DNA from 3 places in the Anaerosinus massiliensis genome. Region 1 is predicted to be linked to each of the others. Evidence: riboswitches for the same ligand, from Rfam matches in the RefSeq annotation. Region 1 holds a riboswitch; each other region holds the start of a gene.
What was found. Region 1 has a riboswitch for S-adenosylmethionine ahead of metK (methionine adenosyltransferase). Riboswitches for the same ligand answer to the same signal wherever they lie in the genome.
Positions count from the first base shown of each region.

Region 1 (3,269 bases):
TGGTACGGACTCAACTGAGAGTATTGAGTGTCGGCTAAATTCTGCAGCAGAAGAAATTAGTAATGCTGTAAACTATCATTATGTCATTGTCAATGATATTGTGTCATCCGCAGTAGAAAAGATTATCGCAATTATTAAAGCTGAAAAATGCAATGTATTGCGAAATATAGAATTAATAAAAAATATATCTAAATATAAAGGAGAAGTTAAATGATTAATCCATCGTTAGATGTTCTTGTAAAAAAGGTTGATAGTAAATATACATTGGTAGTTCTTGCCGCTAAAAGAGCACGCGCTCTTATGGATGGCGATCAAATCACGGTTCATACAAAATCCAATAAAAAGGTTACAAACGCGTTAGAAGAAATTGTAAATGATAAAATTACTTATGAAAGAACTAAAAATGGTATTAAATAGGTGATTGCTAATGTTTAACGGAAAAAATGTTGTACTTGGAGTTAGTGGCGGAATTTCTGTTTATAAATCGGTTGAAATTGTTAGTCGATTACGAAAGTTAGGGATATCTGTACATGTCATCATGACGGAATCCGCCGCTAAATTTGTAACACCACTTACTTTTCGAGAAATTAGTTCAAATCAAGTTGTAACAAGCATGTGGGAAAAAAACACAAACTGGAATGTTGAACATATTGCATTAGCCAATTTAGCAGATTTGTTTGTAGTTGCTCCTGCGACGGCGAATATAATCGGTAAAGTAGCAAATGGAATCGCTGATGATATGTTATCTACTACAATTATGGCCACAAAAGCACCTGTGATTTTTGCACCTGCGATGAATACTAACATGTTTTTAAATCCTATCGTACAAAATAATTTAACAAAATTGACTTCTAATGGGTATCAAATTATTCCTCCTGCAAACGGACGATTAGCTTGTGGCGTAGAAGGCGTGGGGCGTTTACCAGAACCAGAGTTTATTGTGGATTTTATAAAAGCTCAGTTTATGTATGCTAATGAGTTAAAGAATAAAAAAGTTTTGGTTACGGCTGCAGGTACAATTGAACCAATTGATCCTGTAAGATACATAGGAAATCGTTCTAGTGGGAAAATGGGTTATGCGATTGCGAGGGAAGCAAAAAATCGTGGTGCGGAGGTTGTGTTAATTTCTGGTCCGACAGCGTTGGCTCCAATTGAAGGAGTTCATACTATTAAAGTTGAGACAGCGGAACAGATGCGAACTGCTGTTTTAAAAGAATTTCCGGACAGCAATATTATAATTAAGGCAGCTGCCGTAGCCGATTACCGCGCAAAAAAAGTAGAGCCTAATAAAATAAAAAAAGATGATGACACTTTAAATTTAGTATTAGAAAAAAATCCAGATATTTTACTAGAGTTAGGCACCTTTAAAAAGAACAATCAATTTTTAGTTGGTTTTGCTGCTGAATCACAAAACTTAGTAAAATATGCAAAACAAAAACTGGAACGTAAAAACTTAGATATGATTGTCGCAAATGATATTACACTAAAAAATGCGGGATTCAATATAGATACTAATATTATTAAACTCTTATATAAAACTGGTGACATTGAAGATTTCCCTGTAATGTCTAAGGACGCAATTGCAAAAATTATTTTAGATAAAATAATTTTGAACTATAAATTATAGGTTGCTTTTTTCTGATAAATCATTTAGAATAATATCAAGTTATATTAATTGAATATAAAACTCATCAAGAGTAGTGGAGGGAATGGCCCAATGAAGCTCGGCAACCATTGATTTATCAAAACGGTGCCAAATCCTGTAGCAGGTCTACAAGATGAGAGTATAAATGCTCTCTTTACGGAGAGTTTTTTTATTGCGATATTGAGAAGGAGGCGTATTATGAGTAAAAAACGTGTATTATTTACATCAGAATCTGTTACAGAAGGTCATCCGGATAAAATAGCAGACCAAATTTCTGATAGTGTTTTAGATGCAATTTTAGCACAAGATCCTATGGGACGCGTTGCATGTGAGACGTTGATAACCACAGGCCAGGTACATGTCGTTGGAGAAATAACAACAAAATGTTATGTTGACATACCTAAAATAGTTAGAGAAACGATCCGGAAAATTGGCTATACTAGAGCCAAATATGGTTTCGATGCCGATACGTGTGGCGTTTTAATATCCATCGATGAACAATCTTCGGATATCGCTATGGGCGTCGATAAAGCTTTGGAAGCAAAAAAAGGATCTATGGATGAAAAAATTGAAGCGATTGGGGCTGGCGATCAGGGGATGATGTTTGGGTATGCGACAAACGAAACACCTGAATATATGCCACTAACGATTTCACTTGCGCATAAATTAGCCCGTCGCTTAACTGAAGTTCGTAAAAGCAAAGAACTTTCTTATTTACGTCCAGATGGAAAAACCCAAGTTACTGTAGCCTATGAAGATGGAAAACCTGTACACATTGATACAGTCGTTATTTCTACACAACATGGTCCAGAAGTTGATTTACTTACGATTGAAAAAGATTTAATTGAAAAAGTTATTAAACCAATTTTACCATCATCTTTATTGGATGATACAACAAAATATTACATTAATCCTACCGGACAATTCATCATTGGTGGTCCGCAAGGAGATGCTGGGTTGACTGGTCGTAAAATTATTGTGGATACGTACGGTGGTATGGCACGTCACGGTGGTGGTGCTTTTTCTGGTAAAGATCCTACAAAAGTCGACAGATCAGCAGCTTATGCTGCGAGATATGTAGCGAAAAATGTAGTAGCTGCCGGACTTGCTGACAAATGTGAAATTCAAATTGCTTATGCAATTGGCGTTGCGCGTCCCGTATCAATTATGGTTGAAACATTTGGTACAGGTAAAGTAAGTGAAGCTTTAATTGCTGAACTTATTCAAAAGAATTTTGACTTAAGGCCTGCGGGAATTATTAAAACATTAGATTTACGTCGCCCAATATATAGTCAAACTGCTGCGTATGGTCATTTCGGCCGTACTGACGTGGATCTTCCTTGGGAGCGTACAGATAAAGCTGAAATCTTAAGAAAAGAAGCAAATCTATAAAGCACTGTTAATAAAAGGGGCTCTCTTACGAGAACCCTTTTATTATTTATTAAATAAATAAAATATGGTGATGAAAATGCATAAAGTTGCCAAAGTATTCGTAAACATTCCGATAAAAAGTATAGTAAAGCCTTATTCATATACTATCCCTGCAGAACTTAGTTTCATTACGCTTGGCTGGAGGGTATTAGTTTCTTTTGGTAACAGAAAAGTAGAAGGATTTATTTATGAC
Region 1 covers NZ_LT575483.1:88,436-91,704, forward strand. The annotation lists gene gmk (guanylate kinase) at 1-214, shown strand, start outside; gene rpoZ (DNA-directed RNA polymerase subunit omega) at 211-417, shown strand; gene coaBC (bifunctional phosphopantothenoylcysteine decarboxylase/phosphopantothenate--cysteine ligase CoaBC) at 428-1,627, shown strand; SAM riboswitch class I at 1,686-1,785, shown strand; gene metK (methionine adenosyltransferase) at 1,844-3,037, shown strand; gene priA (primosomal protein N') at 3,114-3,269, shown strand, end outside.

Region 2 (3,269 bases), 2.3 Mb from region 1:
AATAATTTATATAATTTTCACCCGGGGAGTCATGTGAAGCAGGGGGTAGAAATAGGGATAGAACTGATTGTCAAAATGTTGAATCAAATCTTAAAACCGGAGCAAACTACGACTGTATTATTAGAAACTATGGCGGGAAAGGGTAGTGAAATTGGACGTAATTTTGAGGAAATACAGTCTGTTTTAAGTCAGATAGAATTGGCAGATAAAATGGGTGTTTGCTTAGATACTTGCCATGTTTATGATGCTGGATATGATATTGTGCACGATTTAGATGCAGTTTTAGAAAAGTTTGATCAGGTGATTGGGCTGGAGAAATTGCGGGCAATTCATTTAAATGATAGTATGAATGCGTTTGGCAGCCATAAGGATCGGCATCAAAAAATAGGAAAAGGGTGTATTGGCTTAGAAGCAATTACAAATATGATCAACCATCCGAAGTTAAGTCATTTGCCATTTTTCTTAGAAACACCAAATGAATTGGATGGCTATGCTGAAGAAATAAAACTTTTGCGAAGTGCATATCGAGGGAGTAAATGAGAATAAATTTCATTATCAAATAATATACCTTGAAGCACTATTATGATATAATGTAAATACAATGATGAATTCATAAGAAAGTAGGTGGATCTATGACAAATCAAATGTATCGTGCAAAATTAAATCTGGAAGAAATATTAAATGCGGTTACGCATGGGATAGGTACAATATTATCTATTGTTGCGCTTTGCGTTATGATTGTACTATATAATGATGTAAGTACCTGGCATTTAATGAGTGGGGCTATTTATGGTGGATCTTTAGTTTTACTTTACTTAGCATCTACGTTATATCATAGTTTTACAAATGAAAAATTAAAAAGCTTATTTAAATTTTTTGATCATGCGGCAATTTATATTTTGATTGCGGGAAACTATACGCCATTTGCGTTGATTCCGTTGCATGGAGATTTTGGCTGGACAGTCTTTAGTGTCATCTGGGCATTGGCGGCAATCGGTATTTTATTTCAGGTGTTTTTTGTAAGGCGGTTTAAAATCTTTTCGACGATTTGTTATCTTTTAATGGGTTGGTTTGCTGTTGTAATGATCGAACCTTTGATTGCTTCTTTGCAGATAGAAGGGATCTATTGGCTGCTTGCAGGTGGTTTGTTTTATACGGTAGGATCTATTTTTTACTTAGTGAAACGAATTCCTTATAATCATGCAATCTGGCATCTGTTTGTACTTGCAGGCAGTGCCGCACATTTCGTTGCTGTTGTGAATTATGTTCTGCCGCTAAGTGTACTATAGATTTGCTATTGACTATGGCAGGGTAAAATGATAATATAAATTCAATTAAATAGGACTCTTATCTAGAGAGGTTGAGGGACTGGCCCGATGACACCCAGCAACCGGCATCGTAAGATGCAAGGTGCTAATTCCAGCAGGAATATTTCCTGAAAGATGAGAGGGAGCGGATTAGGAAAGCCCCTTTCTCTGGAAAGGGGCTTTTCTATTTTCTAATTTTGTAAAAATCAATTCATTTATTTAGGAGGAATGTATTGTGCCAATTAAGATTCCAAATAATTTACCGGCAACACATATTTTAGAAAGCGAAAATATTTTTGTTATGGATGCTGACAGAGCTTATAAACAAGATATTCGTCCGCTCAAAATTTTGATTTTAAATTTAATGCCGACTAAAATTATTACAGAAACGCAGTTACTTCGATTATTGGGGAATTCACCGTTGCAAGTGGAAGTGGATTTTATTTATACAGCCAGCTATGTACCACAGCATACCGCACAAGATCACTTAACGCAATTTTATGGTACTTTTGAAGATGTACGTCATAAGAACTACGATGGTTTCATCATTACAGGTGCACCTGTCGAACAGTTAGAGTTCGAGGATGTAACGTATTGGGGGGAAATCTGTGAGATTATGGAATGGAGTAAAACACACGCTTATTCAACATTTCATATTTGTTGGGGTTCGCAAGCAGGTCTTTATTACCATTATGGAATAAAAAAATATCCGATTACACCGAAAATATTTGGTGTTTATAAACATACGATGAATGTTGCGCATGAGAAATTATTCCGTGGATTTGATGATGAATTTTATGTACCGCATTCACGGCATACTGAAATAAAGAAATCTGATATCAAAAAAGTGAAGGAGTTGACAATTCTGGCTGAGGCTGAGGAAGCAGGTATTTATGCAGTAGCGAATTTAGAAAAACGGCAGTTTTTTATTACTGGGCATGCCGAATATGATCCATTGACGCTAAAGGCAGAATATGATCGCGATATCAATGCAGGAATGAGGATGGATGTGCCGCAGAATTATTACCCGGGCGATGATCCTACGAAAGCACCGATTGTAAAATGGCGTAGTGTGGCAAATTTACTATTTGCGAATTGGCTGAATTATTATGTATATCAGGAAACACCATTTGATTTAAATGAATTAAATAATTTAAATGACTATATTTATAATATTTGATGAAACAAGGTGCTTTAAAAGAAAATCGTAGCGAATGAGATAAAATATAGGTTATAATATAAGGAAGGGGGGATAACCTTGGATTATCATGAATGGATTGAAAAGGCAGAAAAAACGCATCAGTTGGATAAAAGCGAAATTGTAGCCTTACTAAAGAATGAAGAGTGCCAAGCAGATTTAGCTGCTGCAGCAGATCGTGTGCGTGCAGCTTTCGTTGGTGATGATATACATTTACGTGGGTTGATTGAATTTTCTAATATATGCAAACAAAATTGTATGTATTGTGGGTTAAGACGTGATAATAAAAAGGTGGAGCGATATCGATTATCAAAAGATGAGATTGTAAGTTTTGCGCAAAAAGCGAAGGCTTATGGATATAAAACTGTAGTGATGCAGTCTGGCGAAGATATGCACTTTACAACGAAGCATTTGACGGATATTTTACGTGAAGTGAAAGCACTTGGTTTAGCAATTACGTTGAGTATTGGTGAAAAAACACGCGAGGAATACAATGCTTATAAAGAAGCGGGAGCAGACCGTTATCTGCTTCGCATCGAAACGACGGACAAAGCGCTTTATGAAGAATTAAATCCAGGAATGAGTTTTGAGAATCGTATGCGCTGTCTGCGAGATTTGAAAGAACTTGGTTATGAAGTGGGCACGGGTTGTCTGATTGGATTACCAAATCAAACCGTGGAATCATTGGCCGATGATATTCTCTTTTTTAAATCGATTGATGCCGATATGGTCGGAATCGGTCCATTTATCCCCAATGGAGATAC
Region 2 covers NZ_LT575483.1:2,344,488-2,347,756, forward strand. The annotation lists gene BN6559_RS11340 (deoxyribonuclease IV) at 1-540, shown strand, start outside; gene trhA (PAQR family membrane homeostasis protein TrhA) at 666-1,289, shown strand; SAM riboswitch class I at 1,345-1,449, shown strand; gene metA (homoserine O-acetyltransferase MetA) at 1,543-2,487, shown strand; gene hydE ([FeFe] hydrogenase H-cluster radical SAM maturase HydE) at 2,566-3,269, shown strand, end outside.
Region 2: linked by a shared signal. The riboswitch ahead of metA (homoserine O-acetyltransferase MetA) and the one ahead of metK (methionine adenosyltransferase) in region 1 are both predicted to bind S-adenosylmethionine.

Region 3 (3,269 bases), 1.7 Mb from region 1:
CATTTTAATACGCTCTGCATTGTAATTTATCCGAAAGTTAACGCTTTCTGCATGCAACTTGCGAATATACAGGCTATTGGAAAATGGGGGCGTCATGAATAAAGGCTCATCATGGAGGCTTTGTAATGGATAAATGGGTACTATGTAAACTATGATTATTGGTATCATACTATTTGGGGAACAATTGGTATAGGAATAAATTGCGGTTTAGGAGGTTTTATAATGGATAAATCAGTGCTGTGGAAACTTTCTTATGGTATGTATGCAATCGGGACTTTAGATGAGGAAAGACCAACGGGCTGCATTGTCAATACAGTTGTGCAAATTACCAATGAGGAAGCGCCTATTATTGCAGTCAGCATGAATAAAAACAATTTTACTTATGAGGCTATAAAAGCTACAGGAAAGTTTAGTGTATCTATCATTTCGGAGAAAACAAATCAAAATGTGATCGCTAAGCTAGGTTTTACATCGGGGCGTGATACGGATAAGTTTACCGGCTTTGAATTCATGTATTTCGATGCGTTGCCGGTTGTAAAAGAAAATGTTTGTGGCTATATCGCAGTCGATGTCGTTCATATGCAGGAAACAAAGACACATTTTGTTATTCTGGGACGCGTGAGTAATGCGATGAAGGGAATCGATTTTCCGCCGATGACCTATCAGTATTATCATGATGTAATCAAGGGGAAAGCACCTAAAAATGCACCAACGTATCGAGAAGAGGTCATAACGGACAAATATGTCTGTGGCGTCTGCGGATATATATATGAGGGTGACATTGAAAAAGAAGCAGATGATTTTGTTTGTCCGATTTGTCAGCAACCAAAATCACAATTTAAAAAACAAAGTTAAATAAAATCGGGATATTGCTCCGTCGCAATATCCCGTTTATTTATTTTTTATTTTTTTTCGTATCTTTTTTGTCATCTTTTTTTGCTTCCTTGCGCATGCCATACAGCATATGTTTCATCGTCATGATTGGGTGTTTAAAAAACATTTTTGTTTTAGCGCCACTCATGATAACTAAAAATTCTTTGGTTTGTGCAGTGCCGAAGCAAGGCGTTTTACATTTTTCACAGATCGGTTTTGTAAACCCATAAGGACAACGGTTCATCTTTAGCATGACGGTTGCGAGAAGTGCCGTACATTTAGGGCAAAGTTTTTTACCATTTGAGGATGTACCATGTTTGCTATGGCAGTAAATTCCGAATGCTTTCCGAACGGTTTCTTTTTCTTTTGGAATTATATCTTTTGGAATAACGGCTTGCTGAGCCTGTTTTTTTGCAAAGAATTTTGAGAATATACCCAAGATAATCACACCTATCGTTAAATTTTACAGCATTACTTAAATTTTAAATTGATTTCCGTATAAAAGCAAGGTTATGTAATAAAATATTTCTAATTGTAATATGGAGAATGACTATTGACAATGCTATAGAGAAATGATAGTATCAATACCATAGTTAAATATAGGAGAGCTCTTATCAAGAGTGGTCGAGGGTACTGGCCCAATGACGCCCGGCAACCGGCAGAAATGCAGTGGTGCCAATTCCAGCAGGAATTTTTCCTGAAGATGAGAGAAGAGAAACGTTGATTTTACGGGCTCTTTTCCATAAGGGAAAGGGCTTTTTTGTATTCGCAAAAAAATTTTATTTGGAGGTAGTGTACAATGTCAAAACAACTGAAATTATTGATAATCGCAGTGCTGGCGATCTTCAGCATGGTCGTGTTTGCAGGTTGCGGAGCAGATCAAGATGCTGCTAAATCGGAGAAAAAATCTATTAAAGTGGGCGTGACGGCAGGACCGCATGCTGAAATTCTAGAAGCAGTTAAAAAAGTAGCGGAAAAAGATGGACTTAATGTTGAAATTATTGAATTTAATGATTATGTGCAGCCAAATATGGCACTTAGTCAGGGTGAAATTGATTTAAACAGTTATCAACATCAGCCGTTCTTAGATGCACAGGTAAACGATCGTGGCTATAAGATCGAAAGTGTTGCCAAAACAGTGATTTTCCCAATTGGTATCTATTCGCAGAAGGTAAAAGCGATTGCAGATGTAAAAGATGGTTCTATCGTATCAATTCCAAATGATCCGACAAATGGCGGCCGGGCATTGTTGTTGTTAGAAAAGGTTGGCTTAATTAAACTAAAGCCAAACGCTGGGCTTAGTGCTACTGCAGCAGATATTGCTGAAAATCCTAAAAATCTGCAAATTAAAGAGTTAGAAGCAGCACAAGTACCACTTTCCTTGAAGGACGTGGATCTTGCAGTAATCAATACAAATTTTGCAATTGTAGCAGGGTTAGTGCCAACAAAAGATTCTTTGGCGATGGAAGATGCAAATTCTCCATATGCAAACGTTATTGCAGTGCAGTCTAAAGACAAGGATAATCCAGTGTATAAAAAATTCATAAAAGCATATCAATCGGATGAAGTAAAAGCATTTATTGATGAGCATTTTAAAGGCTCGACAATCGCAGCTTGGTAAGTCGTAAAAGGAGCAGTGAACGTAAGTGATTAAACTTTCTACTATAGAAAAGACATATGATGGTGCATCAGGCCCAATCCACGCGCTTAAGGGGATCAATCTTCATGTAAAGCGCGGCGAGATTTACGGTGTGATTGGACTTAGTGGTGCAGGAAAAAGTACCTTAATTCGTTGTATCAATATGCTGGAAAAACCGACAAAAGGGATAGTCGTCGTGGATGGTGAAGATTTAACTGCAATGAATGCGAGCCAGCTTAGAGCTGCACGTAAAAATATTGGCATGATTTTTCAACATTTTAATTTGTTGTCTTCCGCAACTGTGTATGATAATATTGCGTTTCCTTTGAGACTCATTGGTATGAGTAAGGTAGAAATTGAAAAAAAAGTTTTACCATTATTAGAACTCGTCGGGCTGGCAGATAAAAGAGACCAGTATCCAGCACAGCTTTCTGGTGGTCAGAAGCAGCGTGTAGGGATTGCGAGAGCGCTTGCCAGTGATCCTAAAGTATTGCTTTGTGATGAAGCGACCTCGGCGCTTGATCCGCAAACGACCAAATCTATTCTGGCATTGATAAAGGATATTAACCAAAAATTGCAGTTAACCGTTGTATTGATTACGCATGAGATGCAGGTAATTAAAGAGATCTGTGATAAGGTCGCTGTTATTGAAAATGGGGTAATTGCAGAAGAAGGTACGGTTTTAGAAGTTTTTACAAATCCTCAGGCCGAGATTACAAAAGAATTTATTAGTGTAATTATCAATCGCGATATACCG
Region 3 covers NZ_LT575483.1:1,740,427-1,743,695, reverse strand. The annotation lists gene BN6559_RS08425 (flavin reductase) at 223-855, shown strand; gene BN6559_RS08420 (nitrous oxide-stimulated promoter family protein) at 896-1,312, opposite strand; SAM riboswitch class I at 1,482-1,583, shown strand; gene BN6559_RS08415 (MetQ/NlpA family ABC transporter substrate-binding protein) at 1,724-2,494, shown strand; gene BN6559_RS08410 (methionine ABC transporter ATP-binding protein) at 2,520-3,269, shown strand, end outside.
Region 3: linked by a shared signal. The riboswitch ahead of BN6559_RS08415 (MetQ/NlpA family ABC transporter substrate-binding protein) and the one ahead of metK (methionine adenosyltransferase) in region 1 are both predicted to bind S-adenosylmethionine.